DNA from 2 places in the Micromonospora sp. CA-263727 genome. Region 1 is predicted to be linked to the other one. Evidence: riboswitches for the same ligand, from Rfam matches in the RefSeq annotation. Region 1 holds a riboswitch; the other holds the start of a gene.
The links. A riboswitch is a leader RNA that binds a small molecule or an ion and turns the genes downstream of it on or off. The one in region 1 is predicted to bind thiamine pyrophosphate.

Region 1 (11,621 bases):
ACGCGGCTCGCGGCGGTACGTCGTGCGGGCGGTGGAGGCGTCGCTGCGCCGCCTGGACACCGACTACATCGACCTGTATCAGCTCCACGAGCCGGACCCGGGCACGCCGATCGACGAGACGCTCTCCGCCCTGGACGACCTGGTCCGCGACGGCAAGGTGCGCTACCTGGGCAACTCCAACTTCGCCGGCTGGCAGATCGCCGACGCCGAGTGGACCGCGAAGACCCGGGGCCTGACCCGGTTCATCAGCGCGCAGAACCACTACAGCCTGCTCAACCGGGACGCCGAGATCGAGGTGCTGCCCGCGTGCGAGCGGTTCGGCCTCGGCATGCTGCCGTTCTTCCCGCTGGCCAACGGCCTGCTCACCGGCAAGTACAAGCGCGGCGAGGCGCCGCCCACGGGCAGCCGGCTCGCCGGCGGCGGCCGGTACGCCCAGCGCCTCGCCGCCGCCGACTGGGACACCATCGAGGCCATCGAGGCGTACGCCGCCGAGCGCGGGGTGTCGGTGCTGCACGTGGCCATCGCCGGGCTGGCCGCCCAGCCGTCGGTGACCTCGGTGATCGCCGGCGCCACCACGCCCGACCAGGTGCGCGCCAACGCCGAGGCCGGCGCCTGGCAGCCCACCGCCGAGGACCTCAAGGCCCTGCGCGCGGTGCTCGACCGGTAGCAGCCGAACGGCCCGGCACCCCGTCGACGGTGTGACGGTGGGTACCGGGCCGTTGGCGTCGCCCCGGCGGGACCCCGCCCGGCGGCTGCCGGACGGGGTCCCTGGGATCACAGGCGACGACCGGGCGCGAGCCGGGTGGGATCGCCACCGAGCCGGCCGGCGCCGGTCACCGATGCACCGTCGTTGGCCCGTGCGCCCGCCCTGCTGGCCGTGCCGCCGAGCCGGACGATCATCGCGTCGGCGTCCCGGACCAGCACGTCCCGGATCTCCGCCTCGGCCACCAGGGACGGGTTGGTGGCGAGGGTGCGGAACGTGGTGAGCTGGTTGATCGCCCGGGTGTCGTTACCGGCCGCCTCCGCCGTACGGGCGTTGGAGAGCCGGGTCGACATCCGGTCGTACGCGCCGTTCGACAGCCGCCCGGTCGCCTTGAACCGGTCCAGCAGGTTCTGCATGTCCCGGAACGAGGTGGTGACGAAGAAGCGCACGTTCGTGGTGGTGGCGTTGCCCGCCTTGTCGGTCGCGGTCACGGTCAGCTCGTGCAGGCCCAGCGGCAGCTCGTACATCGCCTGAAGCGTGCCGTTGGCGTACGGCCGGCCGTTGAGCTGGCCGACCACCCCGGCGATGCCCGAGGTCGGGTCGACCGCCTGCCAGGACACCCGGACGTCCTGGCTGTCGCCGTAGAGCTGGCCGTCGGCGAGGCCGGAGACGAGCAGGGTCGGCTTGGTGCCGTCGATCCGGACCACCGCCGACTTCAGCGTCTCGGCGTTGCCCGCGTTGTCGGTGGCCCGGTAGAGCAGTTCGTGGGCCCCGTCACCGCTGATCTCGACCGGCTCGGTGTACGGCGTCCAGGCGCCGCCGTCCAGCGCCCACTCCAGCCGCTTCACCCCGGAACCGGCGTCGGTCGCGGTGAGCACCACCGGGACCCGGCCGTTGTGCCAGCCCTCGTCGTTGGCCGGGGCGAACGCCGCGATGCTGAGCGGTGCCGTGGCGTCGATCCTAACGGTGACCGTCTTCGTCTCCTCCACGTTGCCGGCCTCGTCGACGGAACGGAACCGCAGCTCGTGTGAGCCGTCCCCGGTCACCTGCACCGGCCCGGCGTAGCTGGTCCAGGTGGTGGCGCTGCCGAGCTGGTACTCGGTCCGGGCCACCCCGCTACCGCCAGGCTCGTCGGTGGCGGTGAGCGTGACGGTCGTCGGGCCGGTGTGCCAGCCCTCGACCGGCGTGCCGGCGACCTGGGCGGTGGTCACCGGTGCGGTGTCGTCGACCGTGCCGATGGAGAGCCGGAAGTAGTCGAACGACGCCGCCTTCGACGCGGTCTGGTTGGCGCCGAGGGTGAACAGACCCACCTTCGGCGTCGCCCCGACCGCCGTGTTGGTCAGCGCCGGCAGCGCCGTCCAGGTCGCGCCGTCCGCCGAGTACGACGCGGTGTAGACGTTGCCGCTGCGGGCCAGCCGCAGGTGCCACACCGAAGCGGTCAGGTCCGCCGCCTGCGGCTGCGGGTCCTGCACCGCCCCGCCGATCTCGCTGCGGAACTCGACCCGTCGCGTCACCGGCTGACCGGCCTGGTTGTCCACGATGTAGTCGAACTTCAGGTAGTTGTCGTCGTCGGCGTACACGATCAGGCCGGCCTGCTGGTACTGCTCGTCCAGCAGGCTCCCGTCGACCTTCGTCTCCAGGGTCCAGTCGCCGCTCGGCGCGGTTTGCAGGATGAAGTTCGTCGGCCCGGAGTTGCCGGTGCCGTAGATGTCACCGTTCGGCACGTCGATCCGCAGCGACCCACCGGACACCCGGTAGCCGGCCGGGTCCTCCCGGACGATCGCGTTCCACCGGCACTTGTCCAGCGTGTCACCGGTGAACTCGTCCGACGGGCCGACCGGCTCGGCCGGGGTGTCCGGCGTCACCTGGAACCAGTCGAACGCCGCCTCGACGATGGGTGCGTCGGTGCCGCCGTTGAGGGCGAACAGGCCGATCCGCGGGTTCGTGATACCGGCGAGCACGGCCGACCGGCCGACCGGGGTGAAGTTCTGCCCGTCGGCGGACATCGCCGCGGTCAGGCTCGTCCCGTCGCTGGCCAGTCGCAGGTGGACGGTGTCGCCCGTCGGCGCGGCGGCACTGTCGGCACCCTCGTTGCGGGGAGTGCCGGCGCTCTCCCGGATGAACTCCACCCGCCGGCTGCCGTTGTAGAGCAGGTCCAGCTTGGCGTAGTTGTCGTCGTCGCCGTAGACCAGCAGGCCGGCCTGCTGGTAGTTGGCGGTCACCGGGAGCGTGACCTTGGTGGTGGCCTGCCAGGCTCCCGAGGGCGCCGGCTGGAGCACCAGGTTGGTGGCGTCGTTGCGGTTGCCGTAGAGGTCGCCGACCGAGGTGGGCAGGCGCAGCGCCCCGCCGGAGACCGACAGGAGCTGGTTCTCCCGCACCACGCCCCACCGGTCACGGTCGAGGGTGTTGCCGGTGAAGTCGTCCGAGCGGGCCCCGAAGCAGGAGGTGTTCGGCGCGTCCACCTTCACCTGGACGGTGGCGTACGCCCTCGCGCCCCGCTTGTCGGTCACCGTCAGGGTGGCGGTGAAGGTGCCCGGGACGGTGTACGTGTGGCTGGCGTTCAGCGTGTCCGCCGTACCGCCGTCGCCGAAGTCCCAGGCGTACGTGAACGGGGTGTCCTCCTCGGCGTCAGTGGCCGTACCCGAGAAGGCCACCGTGACCGGCGCGATGCCGGTGGTCGGGGTGGCCGTCGCGGTCACCACCGGCGGCGCGTTGTCGGTGACGCCCCTGCCGAGGAAGTCCACCCAGTTGACGTTGAACAGGTTGCCGGCCCCGCCCGCGGGATCCCGGGCCACGAAGTACAGCGCGCCGCGGGCGTCGGCGTTCGCCGGCACCTCGGCGGTGACGTCGGTGTACGTCTGCCACGCCCCGGTGCCCGGCACGTCGACGGAGGTGATCAGCGGTCCGTCGGCGGCACCGGCCCGGACCTCCAACCGGCCGCCGGAGGTGGCGGAGGCGGCCCGGAACCGGATCGCGTCGATACCGGTCAGGTTCGCCGGATCCACCGACCACCAGTCGCCGTCCTCGATCCAACCGATGTTCTGGCCGCCGCCGGTGCTGTCACCGGTCTCCTCCTTGCCGACCCCGGGGTCGCCGCCGCCGGTGCTGCCGGGCACCCGGCCGGTGGCCGAGTGGTACTCGGCTTCCTTCCGCTTGGGCTGGAGGATCTCCAGCGCGCGGCCGGTGAGCGGCTCGGCGCCGCCGGCCCCGCCCCCGTCGGTGTAGGTCGCCTCCAGGACGGTGAAGACATTGGCCTCGGCGCCGTGCCCGGCGGCGAGCTGGGTCTGCACCACGCCGGTGCAGCCGGTGTGCTGCTCCAGCGGGTGGGCGTGCTCGTCGTGGCCGAGCAGCACCTGGAGCTGCACCCGGTCGCAGTCGATCTCCCCGTCCTCCGGGTCGGTCACCGTGACCGTGTACCTGACCTGGTCACCCCAGTTGAAGAAGCCGCCGTCCGGCGGGAACTCGATGGTGACGGTCGGCGCGGTGTTGCCGACGGTGACCCGGACGTTGGCCACCGCGGTCCGCCCCTTCGGGTTGGTCACGGTGAGCTGGGCGCTGTAGTTGCCCGCCTCGGCGTAGGTGTGCGCCGGGCTGGCCTCGGTGGAGGTCTGCCCGTCGCCGAACGTCCAGGCGTAGGTGAGGGTCCCGCCGTCGGGGTCGCGGGAGCCGGTGCTGGAGAACCGCACCGTGAGCGGGGCCGGCCCGGAGGTCGGCTCGGCGCTGGCCACCGCGATCGGCGCCCGGTCACCGGCGACGTAGTCGATCCGGTAGATGCCGGAGTTGTCGTTGTTGCCGCCGAAGCCGCTGCCCCACTCGATCAGGTACAGCGCGCCGTCCGGGCCGAACTCGAAGTCCATCGGCCGGATGAAGGTCATCCCCTCCAGCAGGCGGTTGATGTCCACCAGGGACCGGCCGTCCCGGGTGACCTGCATGGTGTACATCCGCGACTGGTTCCACTCGCCGAACATGGCCTTGCCGTCGTAGTACGCCGGCCACTTGCGCTCCGAGGCGAGGTCGGCGTCGTACCGGTAGACCGGGCCGCCCATCGGCGCGCCGCCGCCACCGATCTCCGGGAAGAGCGGGTTGCCGGCGTAGCCGTAGTCGACGGTGGCCGGGATCGCCGGCGGCAGATTGGTCAGGCCGGTGTTGTGCGGCGAGTCGTTCACCACGGCGGCGCAGTCGAACTTCGGGCCGGACGGACCGGAGGGGAACTGGTAGTCGTTGTACGCCCGGTTCGCCCCGGTGCAGTACGGCCAGCCGAAGTTGCCGGGCTGGTCGACGATGTTCCACTCCACCAGGCCCTCGGGGCCCCGGTTCGGGTTGGCCGAGGCGGCGTCCGGCCCGTAATCGGCCACGTAGAGCACGTCGGTGGCCGGGTCGATGCCCATCCGGAACGGGTTCCGGAAGCCCATCGCGTAGATCTCCGGACGGGTCTTCTCGGTGCCCGGCGGGAAGAGGTTCCCGGACGGGACGGTGTACGTGCCGTCCTCCTCCGGGTGGATCCGGATCACCTTGCCGCGCAGGTCGTTGGTGTTGCCGGAGGTGCGCTGCGCGTCGTAGTCCTGCCGCCCCGGCCGCTCGTCGATCGGGGTGAACGCGTCGGACGAGAACGGGTTGGTGTTGTCCCCGGTGGCCAGGTAGAGGTTGCCGGCGGAGTCGAAGACCATCGTGCCGCCCGCGTGGCAGCAGGTGTTGCGCTGCGTCTCGACCGGGAGGACGACCTTCTCGCTGGCCTTGTCGATGGTGTCACCGGTGACGGTGAACCGGGAAAGGTGGTTGCGGGGGCCGCCGCTGACCGGGGCGTAGTAGAGGTATACCCAGCCGTTGCTGGCGAAGTCCGGGTCGAGGCGGATGCCGATCAGGCCGTCCTCGTTGCCGGTGAAGACGTCGAGCTGGACGGCGGTGACCGTGGTGCCGGTGTCCGGCTTGACGATCTGCACCCGGCCGTCGCGTTCGATGTAGAAGACCCGGCCGTCGGCGGCGATGTCCAGCTCCATCGGGTTGCTGGTGTTGCTGTCCAGCGTCACCTTCTCGAAGCTCGCGGTCAGCGAGGCACCACAGTCGGCACCGCTCACCCCGGCCGCGGTCCGGATGCCGCCGAGCAGGTGGGCGAGGAACTCCGGCTCGGCGAACGACTCGTCGGTGTGGCCACCACCGGTGTACCAGGCCCGGCCGCCGTCGTAGTCCTGGCACCAGGCGATCGGGTGGTCGTGCCCCATCGCTCCGGTGCCGGGGGAGTAGCTCCGCTCGTCGAGCGTGGCCAGCACGTGCACGTCGCCGCGCGGGTTGGACTGGTAGTTGTACCACTCGTCGAACCGGGACCAGCGCTCCGGCAGATGGGCGGTGGACTCGTGCGCGTGGTCCTCCACCTTGATCGTGGCCTGCTGGTTGGCCGGGTGGCTGGCGAAGTACGCGCCGACCAACTCGCCGTACCAGGCCCAGCTGTACTCGGTGTCGGAGGCGGCGTGGATGCCGGCGTAGCCGCCGCCAGCCTGGATGTAGCGCTCGAACGCCGCCTGCTGGTCGGCGTTGAGCACGTCACTGGTGGTGGAGAGCCAGACCACCGCCTGGTAGCGGGCGAGGTTCTCGTCGGTGAAGGCGGCGCCGTCCTCGGTGCTGTCGACGGTGAAGCCGTGGGCCGCGCCGAGCTGCCGGATCGCGGCGATGCCGGCCGGGATGGAGCCGTGCCGGAATCCGGCGGTCTTGGAGAAGACCAGGACCGAGAACGGCTCGTCGGCGGCGGCCTTCGGCGCGGGCGCGGCCTGGGCGCTGGCCGGTGCGGCGGTCTTGGCGCTGGCCGGTGTGGCGGTCTTGGCGCTGGCCGGTGTGGCGGCCTGGGTGGTGGACGCGGCCGGTGCGGCGGTCTGGGGGAAGGGCGCGGCCTGTGCGGCGGGTACGCCGACGAGCATGCTCGTGGCCAGGCCGAGGGTGAGGAGGGTGGCGGTTACCGGTACGCGGGCACGGCGAGGTCGGGACACTCCGGTCTCCTTTGTCCTTACTGGACAGGGGGCGCGGGGGCCGGTTCGCCGAAGACCGTCCCAGATGGAGCCCAGCGGGTACGCCCTGCCGGGGGCGCCCGTTGCGGCATTATGTCGAATCGTTGAACAAATTAATGTAACTGAATCGATTCATGGCAACCCCTCGATAGGTAACGTTTTCGCATCGGTGTAAGGAGGGGTCCCCTGTTAACGCCTCCGGTATAGGAAGGGCCTCCTCTTAACAACTCCACCGCGGAGCCCTCGTCGGGGAGCGCGCCTTGGCAGCCCGGCGGATCTGTCGTACGGTGACACCCAAGTGACCCACGGGAGCCCGGTTGACCGGGCTGAGAGGGGGGCTGCGAGCCCCCGACCGTCGAACCTGATCCGGGTAATGCCGGCGCAGGGAGGAGTGTTGCCGTGCCGTCCCTGGGGCGACTGCATCTGATCACCGACACCCGACCCGGGCGGGATCCGCTCGCCGTGCTCCGGGCCGTGCTGCCGGTGGCCCGTGACGAGTTGGTGGTGCAGGTCCGGGTCGAGGACACCGCGACCGACCGCCAGGCGTACGACCTGACCCGGCGGGTGGTCACGCTCTGCATGCCGTACGCGGTGACCTGCCTGGTCAACGACCGGCTGCACGTGGCCCTGGCGGCGGGCGCGGCGGGCGGCCACGTCGGCGCGGACGACCTGCCGGTCGGGGCGGCCCGGCGGGTGCTCGGCCCGACCGCCGTGCTGGGTGCCACCGCCCGGGCACCGGGGACGGCCGTCGAGGCGGTCGCCGCCGGGGCGACCTATCTCGGGGTGGGGCCGTACCGCCCGACCTCGACAAAGGAGGCACTGCCGGCGGCCATCGGCGCGGCCGGCGTCCGGGCGGTGGCCGAGGCGGTCGGGGTGCCGGTGATCGCCATCGGGGGAGTGACGGCGGCGGAGGTGCCCGCGCTGCGGGCCGCCGGCGCGTACGGGGTGGCGGTGGTCGGCGCGCTGTCCGGAGCCGCCGACCCCGCCCGCGCCGCTGGCGAACTGCTCCGGGGGCTCTCGTGTTAAGAGGGGGCCCTTCTACTACCGCAGGCGTTAAGAGGGGGCCCTTCCTTGCGGTGGTGGGGGCGGGGCCGGTCGGGTTGGCGATCGCTTGGCGGTGTGCGGCGCGGGGACTGCGGGTCGTGGTGCACGATCCCGCGCCCGGGTCGGGTGCCTCGCACGTCGCGGCCGGGATGCTGGCGCCGGTGGCCGAGGCGTACTTCGGTGAGCGGGAGCTGACCGGGCTGCTCGCCGAGTCGGCCGCGCGGTGGCCGGGGTTCGCCGCCGAGCTGATCGAGGCGGCCGGCGTCGACATCGGCTACCGGACCGAGGGCACGCTGATGGTCGGGCTCACCGCCGACGACCTCGCCGAGGCGCGGCGGCTCTGGGCGTACCAGCGGGAGCTGGGGCTGCCGGTGACGGCGCTGCGCCCCTCGCAGCTGCGCGACCGCGAGCCGGCGCTGGCACCCCGGGTGCGCGGCGGCGCGTTCGCCGCCACCGACCACCAGGTCGACCCGCGGCGGCTGGTGCCGGCGCTGCGGATCGCCGCCGAGCGGGCCGGCGCGGTGCTGGTCGCCGAACCGGTGCGCCGGCTCCGCGACGTGAGCGCCGGGATCACCGTGGTCGCCGCCGGCTGCGGGACCGCTGCCCTCACCGGGCTGCCGGTCCGCCCGGTGAAGGGCCAGGTGCTCCGGCTGCGCGCGCCCGACGGCGGCCCGCCGGGCTTCCGGCACGTCATCCGGGGGTACGCCGACGGCGAGCACGTCTATCTGGTCCCGCGGGACAGCGGTGAGGTGGTGGTCGGCGCGACCGTCGAGGAACGCTCCGACCGGGACGTCTCCGCCGGAGCGGTGCTGCGGCTGCTGCGTGCCGCGGTCGACCTGGTGCCCGAGCTGGCCGAGTACGACCTGGTGGAGACGATGGCCGGACTGCGCCCGGGTACGCCGGACAACGCCCCGATCCTGGGACCGCTGCCCGGCCGTCCCGACGTGCTGGTGGCCACCGGCCATCACCGGCACGGGATCGTGCTCACCCCGGTCACCGCGGATCTGATCACCGACCTGCTCGCCGGGGCCGCCCCCGACCCGCTGCTCACCCCCTTCCGCCCGGACCGCTTCGTCGGCGCGGCCGGCGCTTTCACCAGGTCCGAGAAGTGCCCGGAGGATGCCCCATGGAACTGACGGTGAACGGTGTCCGGCGCAGCGTGCCGGACGGAGTCACGGTCGCCGAGCTGGTCCGGGACGTCACCCCGCAGCAGCGTGGCGTGGCGGTGGCGGTGAACGGCGAGGTCGTGCCGCGTGCCGGCTGGCCGGCGACGGTGCTGCGCGGCGGCGACCGGGTCGAGGTGCTCAGCGCCGCCCAGGGCGGGTGAGCCGGGTGGACCGCTTCGAGGTGGGTGGAGTGCGGTTCGGATCCCGGCTGATCCTCGGCACGGGTGGGGCCGCCAACCTGCACGTGTTGGAGCAGGCGATCCGGGCTTCCGGCACCGAGTTGGTCACGCTGGCGCTGCGCCGGGTGGACACCGTCCCGGGTCGCCCCGGCGGTCTGCTGGACCTGATCGACCGGTGCGGCGTACGCCTGCTGCCGAACACGGCCGGCTGCTACACGGCCGGCGAGGCGGTGAAGGTGGCCCGGCTGGCCCGGGACGCGTTCGAGACCGACTGGGTCAAGCTGGAGGTGATCGGCGACGAGCGGACCCTGCTGCCCGACGGGGTGGAGCTGCTGCGCGCGGCGGAGGAACTGGTCGCCGAGGGGTTCACCGTGTTGCCGTACACCTCGGATGATCCGATCCTGGCCCGCCGGCTCGCCGATGTCGGCTGCGCGGCGGTGATGCCGGCCGGGTCACCGATCGGGTCGGGGCTCGGCGTGTCCAACCAGCACCACATCCGGCTCATCCGGCAGAGCGTCGACGTGCCGGTGATCCTGGACGCCGGCATCGGCACCGCCTCCGACGCGGCCCTGGCCATGGAGCTGGGCTGCGACGGCGTGCTGCTGGCCAGCGCGGTGACCCGGGCCGCGGATCCGGTGGCGATGGCCACCGCGATGCGCCACGCGGTAGCCGCCGGCCGCCTCGCCCACGGCGCTGGCCGCATCCCGCAGCGCCGCCACGCCCTCCCCTCCACCCCCCACGAAGGCCGCCCCGACCTATGACCAGACACCCTGCCGATCTTGGTACGACACCGCACCTCCGGGGGCCGGTTCGGACCAGGATCCACACGATCTCGGGCGTCGTGCTGTTGACGGATCGGCGGGTGGCGCGGGGGCGGTTGGTGGACGTGGTATCGGCTGCCGTGGCCGGGGGAGTGCGCTGGGTGGTGCTGCGCGAGAAGGACCTGCCGCGCGCCGAGCGCCTGGCCCTCGCCACCGAGCTGCGCCCCATCCTGGCCCGGACCGGCGGCACCCTGATCGTCGCCGGCCCCGACCCGCTGCTCCCCGACAGCACGGACGCCCTGCTCCCTGCCGGCTCCGACCCGCTGCTCCCCGATGGCGCCGCCGACGCGCCTGGTCCCGACACCCGGGGCCGGGCCACCGCCGTCGACCGGTTGCCGGTCGCGCTCCACCTGCCGGCGGCCGGCCCCTACCCGCCGCCCGCGGCCGACCTGGTCGGCCGGTCCTGCCACGACGCGGCGGAACTGCGCCGACTCACCACCGAGGACTACGTCACCCTCTCGCCGGTCTTCCCCACCCGCACCAAGCCCGGATACGGCCCGCAGCTGCTACCCGAGGGACTCGCCGAGTTGATCCGGCTGAGCCCCGTGCCGGCGGTAGCCCTCGGCGGCATCGAGACCCCGGCCCAGGTACACGCCTGCGTCGAGGCGGGCGCCGCCGGAGTGGCCGTCCTCGGCGCGATCATGCGCGCCGAGAACCCACACCGGACAGCCGCCACCCTCACCAGAGCCTTCCGAGAGGCGGCCACCCCGAAGCCGCCAGCCACGGCAACCCCCGAGCGCCGAACCCGCCACCGGCGAGCGGGATCGACCACGACGGGACTGCGGCCGGCCGTGCCCACGCAGGGATCGAGCCTGACCGCCCGGAGCGGGCACGGTCCGCCGCAGCCCTGCACCGCGCCCACCCCCCAGGCCCAGCCGCAGCCCGACACCGCAACCACGACATCGGAACCCGACACCGCAACCACGACGGCAACCGAGGGAGAGACGTGACCCCCACGACCGTGCTCACCGTGGCCGGCTCGGACTCCGGCGGCGGCGCCGGGATCCAGGCCGACCTCAAGGTCTTCGCCGCGCTCGGCGCGTACGGCACGAGCGTGCTCACCGCGGTCACCGCGCAGAACACCCGGGGCGTGGACGCCGTGCTGCCGCTGCCGCCGCAGACGGTCACCGACCAGCTCGACAGCGTGCTGTCGGACTTCGCGGTGCGGGCGGTCAAGACCGGGATGCTCGGTACCCCGGCGGTGGCGGGGGCGATCGCCGACGCGGCGGCGTCCGGCCGACTGCCGCAACTGGTCGTCGATCCGGTGCTCGTCGCCACCAGTGGACACCGGCTCGGGGTGGTGGAGGCGGTGGAGCGGCTGCTGCCGTACGCCCGGGTGGCGACGCCGAACAGCGCGGAGGCCGCGGCCCTGACCGGTGCTCCGGTGACCGGGGTGGCGGAGATGGCGGCGGCCGCGCGGGCCCTGGCCGCCGGCGGGCCGGAGTGGGTGATCGTGACCGGCGGCGATGTGGACACCGGGGACGAGGCGGTGGACGTGCTGCACGGCCCGGACGGGACGACCGTGCTGCGCGCGCCACGGGTGCCGACGCGGCACACCCATGGGACCGGATGTTCGTTCTCGGCGGCCACCGCCGTGCGGCTGGCGCTGGGCGATCCGGTGCCGGCGGCGGTCGCCGCCGCCAAGGAGTACGTCAACCGTGCGCTGGCCGGCGCGCGGAACTGGGAGTTGGGCGCGGGACGCGGCCCGATGG
Region 2 (11,621 bases), 590 kb from region 1:
CCGTGGTCGCTCCGGGGCAGCCGTTCCCGATTCCGCTCGACCGCCCGATGCCGCGGCGGTCACCAGAAGCGGCGGGTCTGCGGCCAGCGCCGCCATCCGCCGAGCGAGGAGGCCCCGATGCCTGCCAGCCGAAAGTCCAGGAAATCCCGTACCACCCGCGTTCCGGCTCTGACGCCGGCCGATCTCGCCAAGGCCGCGGCGACCGACCCGCCCGGGACGCCGGTAGCGCTCACCCCGCCCGGGACCGCTGCGGCGCTCACCCCGCCCGGGCCGGCTGAGGCGCTCACCCCGCCCGAGTCGGTGGCGCTCACCCCGCCCGGGTCGACCGTGGCGCTCACTCCGCCCGGGTCGGCGGGGCTCGCCACGTCAGTGGAGTTCATGTCGCCGGTGGGCGGCGCGCCGCCGGTCGATCGTGCTGCCCAGCCGAAAGGTGGCCCGCCGGCGTCCGGCCGGGGCAAGGGGCTCAGCCCGGGCCGCCCACAGCGGGCCGGGCAGGGCCGTCAGTACGCCTTTCGGCGCAGCTGAGCACCTGACCCGCCAAGACTCCTGACGGCGGCTGAGGTCGTGCCCAAGCCCGGCGGCCCGTCGCGACCCGGCAGCCCGACCTGACGCGCGGGCGCATTCGCGCGTGGCGGCCGGGTCGCTCAGCTGATCAACGGGCGGAAGGTGCCGAGTGCGACGCTGGCCGCGAGTGCGGCGCTGGCCAGTGCCGTTGCGCCGACGACGAGCAGCCAGTCGGCGGCGCCGAAGCGCTGCCGGCGGGCGAAGGTGCGGGGGACACCGGCGTCGAAGCCGCGCGCGTCCATCGCGACCGCCAGCCGGGTACCCCGCCGGATCGCCCCGACCAGCAGCGTGAAGGCGGTCGAGACGAAGAGTCGCAGCCTCGCCACCGGGTTACGGCCGGCCTCCACGCCGCGCGCCCGGCGGGCCATGACGATCATTTCCCACTCCTGCCCGAGCAGCGGTACCAGCCGGAACGCCGCCAGCGCGCCGATCGCGAACCGGGCCGGTGCCTTGGCGTTCTGCACCAGCGCGTCGGCCAGGTCGGTCGGGTCGGTGGTGGCGAAGACGATCACCCCGGGCAGGGCCACCGCGAACAGCCGCAGCACCATGCCCAGTGCGGTGAGGAGCACTCCCGAGGTCACCAGGACCGGGCCCGCGTCGAGCAGCACCCGTCCCGACCGATCGGCGGCAAAGAGCACGAGAGTGACCAGCACGCCGCCACCAGCGGCCAGCAGGGGCCAGGCCCGGCGTACCAGCACCCGGGGGTGCAGGCCGAACAGCGGCAGCACCGCCAGCTCCACGGCGATCGCGATGGCCGGCGCGACCGGATCCAGCGTCGCCATCAGCGGGAAGGCGAACAGCAGCGCCGCCGCCAGCTTGGCCACCGGATTGCGCCGGGCCAGCGGCGCCTCCGGGCGGGCGACCGGTTCCAGGCTGATCATCGTTGCGCCACCCGCGCGGCCGTAGCGTCAGCGGACTCGGCGCCGGCGGGTGCGCCCAGCCCAGCGCTGACGGGCCCGCTGCCTGTGCCTGCGGCGTCCGCGCCTGCGGTGCTTGTGCTCGCGGCGTCTGCGCTTGTGGTGCTGGCAGCCGGGGGGCCGTCGTGGGCGGTCGGGGACGGCGGGTGGTGCAGGGTCAGGGTGCGGTCGGCCAGCGCGGCCACGAAATCGGCGTCGTGGGTCACCATGACCAGGCCGTGGCCGGCGTCGCGTAGTTCCGCGAAGAGGTCCACCAGCTCCCGCCAGGTCCGCCGGTCCTGGCCGAAGGTGGGCTCGTCGCAGATGAGCAGGCGGGGCGCGGTGGCCAGGGCGGTCGCCACGCTCAGCCGCCGCGCCTCACCACCGGAGAGGGTGTACGGGTTGGCCGCGGCGAGCCTGGTCAGCCGCAGCCGTTGCAGCAGCGGGTCGACGCGTTCGCGTACCGCCGTCTCGGAGGCCCCGCCGCGGCGCAGGCCGAGGGCCAGCTCGTCGAAGACCGTGCTGGTCACGAACTGGTGCTCGGGGTCCTGGAACACCGAGCCGATCCGGCCGGCCAGCGCGGGCGCCCGCCACCGGTGCGGGGGAGTGCGGGCGTCGGCAGCGGCCAACTCCGGGCTCGCTGCCAGCCGGCCGGTGCCCGGCTGAAGGAGCCCGCCGAGCAGCAACGCGAGGGTGGACTTGCCGACGCCGTTCGGGCCGAGCACGGCGAGCGCCTCTCCGGCGCGTACGGCCAGGTTGGTGGTGGCCAGCCGGGGTGGCCGGCCGAGCCGGTCGGCGGTGAGCAGTATCTCGCCGGCCGGCGTGGTGGCCCGGCGTGGCGGCGCCTCGCGGCCGGGCACCCAGACCCCCTCGGCGACGAGCGCGTCGCCGTGGGTGGCGAAGACGCTCTCCGGTGGACCGTCGGCGCGGATGCCGCCACCGGGTTCGAGCACCACCACCCGGTCGACCAGGGGCAGCGCCTCGGCGATCCGGTGCTCGACCAGGATCAGCGTGGTGTCGGCGTCGACCGCCCGGGCGACCGCCGCGCGGACCAGGGCGGCCCCGGCCGGGTCGAGGTTGGCGGTGGGCTCGTCGAGCAGCAGCAGGCCGGGGCGGAGCGCGAGCACGCCGGCCAGCGCGAGCCGCTGCTGCTCGCCGCCGGAGAGCGCCGCGGTGGGCCGGTCCCGGTGGTACGGGAAGCCGACCCGGTGCAGCGCCTCGTCCACTCTCGGCCAGATCTCTCCGGCCGGCACGCCCCGGTTCTCCAGCCCGAACGCCACGTCGTCGCCGCTGCGGGCCATGACGAGTTGGGACTGCGGATCCTGGAAGACGATCCCGACCCGCTCCCGGGCCTCGGCCGGCGGCCGGCCGTCGACCTCGACGGTGCCCTCCTGCTCGCCGGAGTCCTCGGGCAGCAGCCCGGCCAGCGCGGCCAGCAGCGTGCTCTTGCCCGCCCCGGAGGGCCCGAGCAGCAGCACCCGCTCACCGCGCGCCACCCGCAGGTCCACCCCGCGTACGGCCCAGGCCCGCCGCCCGGCGTGCCGCCACCCGAACCCCCGCAACCTCACCCCACCCATACCCATCCCCTGCCCAACTCCCCCTCCCACCCCACTTCTCCCTGCTCCCACCCTCGGTCGATCATGGGATTGGCGGCGATTTGAAGATCGAACTGCCCGTCAACCTCATGATCAACACGAGTGGGGATGGTGTGGTCAGATGAGGGCGCGGTCGCGGCCGGCGGGGAAGCGGTCCAGGACGCCGGTCCGGGCGAGTGCGTTGGTGAGGGCGTACGCGCCGGCGCCGGCGATCACCGTGGCGCTGAGCACGGTGAGTACGAAGATCGGCACCCGGGCGCTCCACAGGTCGAGCGTCACGTAGTACCTGGCCTGGTCGAAGATGGCCGCCGCCAGCCCGGCGAGCAGGCCGGAGAGCAGGGCCGCGGGCGGCCGGAACGAGCGGTAGCGGAAGGCGGCGAAGCCCAACTCGGCACCGAGACCCTGTACGGCGCCCTGAAGGATCGCCACGGTGCCCCACTGGCTGCCCAGCAGCACCGACACGAAGGCGGCGAGGAACTCGCAGTAGAAGGCGGCGCCGGGCTTGCGGATGACGAGCCCGCCCAGTGCGCCCGGCACCAGCCAGACGCCGTAGATGACCGACTGTGCGGGCGGGAAGAAGGCGAACACTCCCTCGGTGGCGGCCCAGAGGAAGCCCCAGGCCCAGAAGATGACGCCGAACGTGACGGCGATGACCGAGGCCACCACGATGTCGATCGTGCGCCAGCGGTCGCTGTTGGTGTTTCCCATGATGGTCTGCTCCCAGTCCAGTGTCGAACCAGGCAAGACGCACGCCCCGTCCGGCGTTGCCGGACAATGGCGGGCTGGAGGTGGACCGAACTCCCTGCGCTGGCATTACCCAGATCAGGTTCGAGGGTCTGCGGGCGAACCCGCACTCTCAGCGCTGTGCGCTCCCCTGTCGGAGGTGAAGTTGTCTCACCGACGCTAACACCTGGGAAGATCAACGAGCAACGTGATCTTCCCAGGTCATGCGGGGTGCTCACGTCCGGCGCGGCAGCGGCCCACGGATAGGGCGACCCGCCCACTTCCGTGACGTCCATCGACGTCACCGATCCCGGACGGGTAGTCTCAGGCCGCGATCCGGACGGGCCGAGGGGCGACAGGTGACCGCAGACACGAGCCAGGCCGCACCGGCCGGCGAACCGGAGGACCATCCACCGGGCTCGGTGGGCGTAGCCACGGAGGTACGCGAGCCGGCGCCGACCGGTGGCGAGCCGCCCCGGCGGTGGCTCGGTGACCGGATCGGCTCGGTGGAGGTGCTTGCCGCGCTGCTGATCCTGCTGATCATCTTCCGGGATCCGCTGGCCGCCGCGCTCGACGACCCCCGCCTCCAGACCTGGACCACCGTCTTCGTCTCGATCATGGTGCAGGCGGTGCCGTTCCTGGTCTTCGGGGTGCTGCTCTCCGCCGTGATCGCGGTCTTCGTACCCCGGTCGTTCTGGGCGAAGGCGCTGCCCCGGCACCCGGCCCTCGCGGTGCCGGCGGCCAGCGCGGCCGGGGTGGTGCTGCCGGGCTGCGAGTGCGGATCGGTGCCGATCGCGGGTTCGCTGATCCGCCGGGGCGTCACGCCCGCCGCGGCGCTGGCCTTCCTGCTCGCCGCCCCGGCGGTCAACCCGATCGTGCTCACCGCCACCGCGGTCGCCTTCCCCAACAACCCCGAGATGGTCCTCGCCCGCGGCCTCGCCAGCCTGGTCGTCGCCATGGTGATGGGCTGGCTCTGGCTGCGGCTCGGCCGGACCGAGTGGATCAGGATGCCGCACCGGCCGGAGCTGGACGACGCCTCCCGGGGCCGGGCCTTCTGGGGCGCCGTGCGGCACGACGTGACCCACGCCGGTGGCTTCCTGGTGCTCGGCGCGATGGCCGCCGCCAGCATCAACGTGCTGGTGCCGGAGCGGTGGTTGCAGACCCTCGCCGACAACGCCTGGCTGTCGATCCTGGCCCTCGCGCTGCTCGCCGTGCTGCTCTCGCTCTGCTCGGAGGCGGACGCCTTCGTCGCGGCCTCGCTGTCGCAGTTCTCCCTCACGTCCCGACTGGTCTTCCTGGTGGTGGGGCCGATGGTCGATCTCAAGCTGATCGCGATGCAGGCCGGTGTCTTCGGCCGCCGCTTCGCCCTCCGGTTCGCGCCGACCACCTTCGCGGTGGCCCTGCTGGTCGCCGCCGGAGTCGGGGCGGTGCTGCTGTGAACCGGCAGGCGCAGGCGGTGATCCTGCTGCTGCTCGGCGGCGCGGTGCTCCGGGCCAGCGTCACCGACCTCTACCTGCGCTACGTCAAGGAGGGGCTGCGCCCCTTCCTGATCGGCGCCGGCCTGCTGCTGGTGGTCGCCGCGATCATGACCCTCTGGTACGAGCTGCGCCCGACCGCCCCCCGCCCGCTCGCCCCGGCCGGCGGCCCGGGCGACGGCTCGGCCGGCGGGCCGGCTGACGGCTCGGAGGGGCAGGCCGGTCCGGCGGACCACGACGGGCACGGGCATCACGAGCCGCGGGTCGGCTGGCTGCTCATCCTGCCGGTGCTCGGCCTGCTGCTGGTCGCCCCGCCGGCCCTCGGGTCGTACGCGGCGAGTCAGGCCGGCACCGCGCTGAGCACCCAGCAACAGTCGGACTACCCGCCGCTGCCCGCCGGTGACCCGGTGCCCGTCAGCGTGCTCGACTACGCCTCCCGGGCGCTGTTCGACCGGGGTGCCTCGATCGGTGATCGGCGCGTGCAGCTCACCGGCTTCGTCGCCACCGGGCCCGACGGCCAGCCGATCCTGGCCCGGATGGTGCTCTCCTGCTGCGCCGCCGACGGCCGGCCGGTCAAGCTCGGGCTGACCGGGGACGTGCCGGCCGGGCTGCCGGACGACAGCTGGGTCGAGGTGACCGGCCGTTACACCGACCGACTCGGCCGCGACCCGGTCAACGACGCCGAGATCCCCTACCTGGACGTCGAGTCCTGGCGTCAGATCCCCACCCCGAAGAACCAGTACGAGTGAACCCCCACCCCCGCCGTTGCGGAGCTGGTGCGGGTGGAGCCCGGTGGGCCGGGGATGGGTAGGGTGCCGGCTATGCGCATCGACGCCCGAGGTCTGCGGTTCGACGTCACCGCCGGTGGCCCCGAGCAGGGCGAACCGGTGCTGCTGCTGCACGGCTTTCCGCAGCATTCCGGCGAGTGGGACGGGGTGACGCCGGCCCTGCACACCGCAGGGCTGCGCACGTACGCGCTGGACCAGCGGGGCTACTCGCCCGGGGCCCGGCCGGAGGCGGTCGAGGCGTACCGGCTGGCGGAGTTGGTCGCCGATGCGGTGGCCGTGCTGGACGGCCTCGGCGTCGCCGCCGCGCACGTGGTGGGGCACGACTGGGGGGCCGTCGTCGGCTGGGCGCTGGCCGCCGGCCATCCCGACCGGGTACGCACGCTGACCGCGGTCTCCGTGCCGCACCCGGCTGCCATGGCACACGCGATGGCGCAGGACCCGCAGCAGAAGGCGCGCTCGGCGTACATGCTGCTGTTCCGGCAGCCGGGGGTGGCCGAGAAGACGCTGCTGGCCCTGGGCGCCAGCGGGCTGCGCCGGCTGTTGAGCGGGGTCGGCGACGGCGCGCGGGTGGCCTCGTACGCCGATCCGATGCGCGAGCCGGGCGCGTTGACCGCGGCGCTGAACTGGTACCGGGCGATGTCCCGGGCTGACCTGGCGGCGACCGGCCCGGTGGCGGTCCCGACCAGCTACGTGTGGAGCGACCGGGACGTCGCGATCGGACGGACCGCAGCCGAGGCGTGCGCCGTGCACGTGGTCGGGGAGTACCGGTTCGTGGAGCTGCCCGGGGTCAGTCACTGGATCCCGGACGAGGCGGCGGCGTCGCTGGCCGAGGCGATCCTGGCCCGGGTACGCCCGGCCGGGTGAGCGGCGGGCGAGCCGGTGGGCCGCCCGGCGGCACAGCGCCGAAGCTGAATGCCGGCGAAGCGGCCCGGCGGCCGGCGGGGTGGCGCGCGTGGGGTGACGCGGGTAAGACCGGCCGGGTGGCGCGCGTGGGGCCGGCGGGTGGCGTGGGTAGAAGGATCCGAGGGAGCGGAGAGAGCATGACGCTGAGTGCCGAGGGCTACCTGGCGATGGTGACCGCGACGATGGACCGGGTGGCGCGTAGCCAGCGGCAGCAGGTGGGCCGGGCCGCCGACCTGATCGCCGAGGCGATCCGGGCCGACGGTGTGGTGCACGCCTTCGGCACCGGACACTCCGAGGCGTTGGCGATGGAGATCGCCGGGCGGGCCGGCGGGCTGGTGCCGACCAACCGGATCGCCCTGCGTGACCTGGTGCTGCATGGGGGCGATCCGGCCGACGTGCTCGGACCGAAGCTGGAACGCGATCCGGCGGTCGCGCACCGCCTCTACGCCCTCGCCCCGATCGGCCCGCGGGACGTCTTCGTGCTCGCCTCGAACTCCGGCGTGAACGGCGCCATGGTGGAGTTCGCCTCGCTGCTCCGGCAGCGCGGTCACGGGCTGGTGGCGATCACCTCGGCGGAGCACTCGGCGCGGATGGAGTCGCGCCACCCGTCCGGCCGCAAGCTCGCCGACTTCGCGGACGTGGTGCTGGACAACGGCGCTCCGTACGGCGACGCCACCCTGCCGCTGCCGGACGGCGGCGCGGTCGGCGCGGTCTCCTCGATCACTGCGGCCCTGCTCGCCCAGCAGATCGTGGTCGAGGTGGTGGCCCGACTGCTCGCCACGGGCGAACGCCCACCGGTCTACCTGTCGGCGAACATCGCCGGCGGCGACGCGCACAACGACGCCTTGGAGGCCCGCTACGCGGGACGGATCCGCCGCGGCTCCTGAGCGGGACGGCCGCGAGCCGGTTTCGCGTCACCCCGCGCGGGGCATCAGCCTTGCCGCCGGGCCGCGGAAGTCGGGCCGGCGGAGGTCGTTCTCCCCGGAGGTACGCGGTGTCGAAGGAAACCGAGAGGCAGCGATGGCAGCGCAACTTCGCCGACCTGCTTCAGGAGTTGCGGGTCGCGCAGACCGGTGTGCAGATCCTCTTCGCCTTCCTGCTCACCCTGCCGTTCAGCAACGGCTTCACGCGTACCACGCCGTTTCAGCGGGACGTCTACATCGTCGCGCTGCTCGCGGCGGCCGGCGCCACCGCGATGATCATTTCGCCGGTGGCGTTCCACCGGGCGCTGTTTCGGCAGGGGCGTAAGCCGGAGTTGGTGCGTTTCGCGCACCGGATGGCCACCGGCGGGCTCGGCTTCATGCTGGTCTCGATGGTCAGCGCGGTGCTGCTGATCACCGACTTCGTGCTCGCCCGGCCGATCGCCTTCCTGCTCAGCGTGGTCACCGGGCTGTGGTTCCTCACCTTCTGGGTGATCCTGCCGTTCTCCCGACGCAACTGGGGTGACGACGACATCGACGACGACGAGGATCCCAGTGGGCTCGCCCAGGGTTGACCGGGCCTTTGTGGATAGTCTGTGACTACCTTTGGGTAACAAACGCGGGTAGCCTGCTGAACAGGCGGAACAGTCCGAGTGCCGGATCCAGCCCGGGGGTTTGCCGTGGCCATCGCCGAGAATCACCGTCCGTCAGCCACCGACAGCCATAGCGCCGTCCCGCCGCCGAACGCGGCAGGCCCGGCATCCGAACCGCAGGCATCCGAACCGCAGTCGCCCGAGACGCAGGTGTCCGAGCAGGAGGCCCGCCGGGTCGCCGAGGCGGCCCGGCAGAGCACCTGGGACCGGCCGAGTTTCGGCAAGGAACTCTTCCTGGGCCGGTTGCGGCTCGACCTGATCGACCCGTGGCCCCGGCCCGACCCGGCGGAGGAGGCGCGGGCGGGGGAGTTCCTCGGCCGGCTCCGCGACTACGTGGCCGCCGAGGTGGACGGCGCGGCGATCGAACGGGACGCGCGCATCCCCGACGAGGTCTTCCAGGGGCTGGCCCGGCTGGGCGCGTTCGGCATGAAGATCGGCCAGGAGTACGGCGGCGTCGGGCTGAGCAACCTGCACTACTGCCGCGCGCTGATGCTGGTCGGCTCGGTCAGTCCGGCGATCGGCGCGCTGCTCTCCGCGCACCAGTCGATCGGCGTGCCGCAGCCGTTGAAGATGTTCGGCAGCGCCGAGCAGAAGCAGCGGTTCCTGCCCCGGCTGGCGGCCGGCGAGGTCTCCGCGTTCCTGCTCACCGAGCCGGACGTCGGCTCGGACCCGGCCCGGCTGGCGACCACGGCGGAGCCGACCCCCGACGGCGCCGGCTACCGGCTCAACGGGGTCAAACTGTGGGCCACCAACGGCACGGTGGCCACCCTGCTCGTGGTGATGGCCCGGGTGCCGGCCGCCGAGGGTCGCCGGGGCGGCATCACCGCGTTCGTGGTCGACGGGGACGCCGAGGGCATCACCGTGGAGCGGCGGAACGGCTTCGTCGGCCTGCGGGGCCTGGAGAACAGCCTCACCCGCTTCCACGACGTCTTCGTGCCGAAGGAGAACGTCATCGGCGGCGAGGGCAGGGGTCTCCGGATCGCGCTGAGCACGCTGACCACCGGGCGGCTGTCGTTGCCGGCGATGTGCGTGGGCGCCGGCAAGTGGGCGCTGAACGTGGCCCGGGAGTGGTCCGTCGAGCGGGTCCAGTGGGGCCGGCCGGTCGGCGAACACGAGGCGGTCGCGCAGAAGCTCTCCTTCATCGCCGCCACCACGTACGGCATGGAGACCATGCTGGATCTCTGTTGCCTGCTCGCCGACGACGACCGCAACGACATCCGGATCGAGGCGGCGCTGGTGAAGCTCTACGCCAGCGAGATGGCGTGGCGGATCGCCGACGAGCTGGTCCAGATCCGCGGCGGCCGTGGGTACGAGACGGCCGACTCGCTGGCCGCCCGGGGCGAACGCCCGGCCGCCGTCGAGCAGCTCCTGCGGGACCTGCGGATCAACCGGATCTTCGAGGGCTCCACCGAGATCATGCACCTGCTCATCGCCCGCGAGGCGGTGGACGCGCACCTCTCCGTCGCCGGGGACATCATCGATCCCGATGCCGGGCTCGGCCGCAAGGCGAGGGCGGGGGCGCGGGCCGGCGCGTTCTACGCGCGATGGCTGCCGACCCTCGCGGTCGGCAAGGGGCAGCAACCCATGGCGTACGCCGAGTTCGGCGCGCTCGCCGGGCACCTGCGTCACGTCGAGCGCGCCTCCCGCAAGCTGGCCCGGTCCACCTTCTACGCGATGTCCCGCTGGCAGGGCAGGATGGAGCGCAAGCAGGCGTTCCTGGGCCGGGTGGTGGACATCGGGGCGGAACTGTTCGCGATGAGCGCGGTCTGCGTCCGGGCGTCCGCGCAGCAGCCGGAGCGGCCGGAGCACGTCGAGTTGGCCGACCTCTTCTGCCGCCAGGCCCGGGTCCGGGTCGACGCCCTCTTCACCGCGCTCTGGGAGAACACCGACTCGCTCGACGTGACGGCGGCCAAGCGCATCCTCGCCGGCCGCTACGCCGCCCTGGAGGACGGCGTGATCACCCCATCTGACGATCTGCCCTGGGTCGCCCCCTGGACCCCGGGCCCCTCCACCGCCCCCACCGACGCCCGCCGCCGCATCCCCCCACCCGCCTGACCCCCACCCGGCCACGGCGAGCAACTTCGGGGATGTTGCTGTCTCAGCGCCAGGCGAGACAGCAACATCCCCGAAGTTGCACCACCGACCGGGCGTGGGGCGGTCAGGGGCGGGGGGCGCGGGGGTCGTGGAGACCCAGGCGGCGGAGTTCGAGGGCGGCCAGGGCGTCGACGGTGGCGTGGTCACCCTGGCGCCACGCCTCGGCCACGTCGGGGGAGATCCGGGTGAGCCGGCGCAGTGGCTGCCCGGCCAGGGCGCGCAGGGCCAGCAGGTCCCGACCGGCCGGCGCGGCGGCCAGCGCCGCCGCCGAGCCGGCCCGCCGCATCCAGCGCACCCGCAGCGGCAGCCAGCCGAACAGCACCAGCCCGAGCGGCACGATCAGCATCCCGACGGCCAGCGCCAGGGCCAGCTGGTCGACGAGTTCCTGCTGGTCCCGTCCGGCCTCGGCGAGTGAGCGGGCCGCGCCGGCCGCCCGTTGGAAAGGTGCGGTCAGCTCGTCGCCCACCAGCGGCACCCGGCCGACCTTGCCACCGGCCTCGGCGAGGTTGTCGGCCAGCCCACCGCCGGCCCCCTCCAGCTTCTGCCCGGGTACGGCCAGCTTCTGCACCAGGTCGTGCAGCCAGAGCGCGCCCCGGATCGTCGCGTACACCCAGGCGACGACGAGCAGGTCGGTGAGAAGCTGCCGCAGCGCGGTCGGAAAGCGATCAGCGTAGATCTTCACGCCGCACAGCGTGCCACGCCCCACCGCGCCCGGCATCCCGAGCCCGGCGGCCCTCCCGACGGGAACGTCGGGTCAGGAGGTGCAGGTTGGGCAGGTGCCGAAGATTTCGAGGGTGTGGCTGACGTCGGTGAAACCGTGCTGGGCCGCCACCCGGTCCGCCCAGGTCTCCACCGCCGGCCCGGCGACCTCCACGGTCCGCCCGCAGACCCGGCAGACCAGGTGGTGGTGGTGCCCCTCGCTGCACCTGCGGTAGAGGTTCTCGCCACCGGGTGGACGCATCACGTCGATCTCGCTCGCGTCGGCCAGGCTCTGCAACGTCCGGTAGACC

Region 2: it holds a riboswitch for thiamine pyrophosphate, as region 1 does, so the genes downstream of both, ACQPYA_RS24695 (ECF transporter S component) here and ACQPYA_RS27405 (thiamine phosphate synthase) in region 1, are expected to answer to the same signal.

What each region holds. Positions count from the first base shown of each region.
Region 1 covers NZ_CP192031.1:6,256,963-6,268,583, reverse strand. The annotation lists gene ACQPYA_RS27415 (aldo/keto reductase) at 1-667, shown strand, start outside; gene ACQPYA_RS27410 (ThuA domain-containing protein) at 775-6,681, opposite strand; TPP riboswitch at 6,996-7,104, shown strand; gene ACQPYA_RS27405 (thiamine phosphate synthase) at 7,099-7,725, shown strand; gene thiO (glycine oxidase ThiO) at 7,719-8,879, shown strand; gene thiS (sulfur carrier protein ThiS) at 8,870-9,070, shown strand; gene ACQPYA_RS27390 (thiazole synthase) at 9,076-9,849, shown strand; gene ACQPYA_RS27385 (thiamine phosphate synthase) at 9,930-10,859, shown strand; gene thiD (bifunctional hydroxymethylpyrimidine kinase/phosphomethylpyrimidine kinase) at 10,856-11,621, shown strand, end outside.
Region 2 covers NZ_CP192031.1:5,662,707-5,674,327, reverse strand. The annotation lists gene ACQPYA_RS24710 (hypothetical protein) at 118-525, shown strand; gene ACQPYA_RS24705 (energy-coupling factor transporter transmembrane component T family protein) at 645-1,445, opposite strand; gene ACQPYA_RS24700 (ABC transporter ATP-binding protein) at 1,442-3,037, opposite strand; gene ACQPYA_RS24695 (ECF transporter S component) at 3,173-3,763, opposite strand; TPP riboswitch at 3,837-3,941, opposite strand; gene ACQPYA_RS24690 (permease) at 4,276-5,217, shown strand; gene ACQPYA_RS24685 (TIGR03943 family putative permease subunit) at 5,214-6,002, shown strand; gene ACQPYA_RS24680 (alpha/beta fold hydrolase) at 6,075-6,905, shown strand; gene ACQPYA_RS24675 (sugar isomerase domain-containing protein) at 7,082-7,831, shown strand; gene ACQPYA_RS24670 (DUF6328 family protein) at 7,939-8,439, shown strand; gene ACQPYA_RS24665 (acyl-CoA dehydrogenase family protein) at 8,668-10,572, shown strand; gene ACQPYA_RS24660 (hypothetical protein) at 10,676-11,293, opposite strand; gene ACQPYA_RS24655 (Fur family transcriptional regulator) at 11,366-11,621, opposite strand, start outside.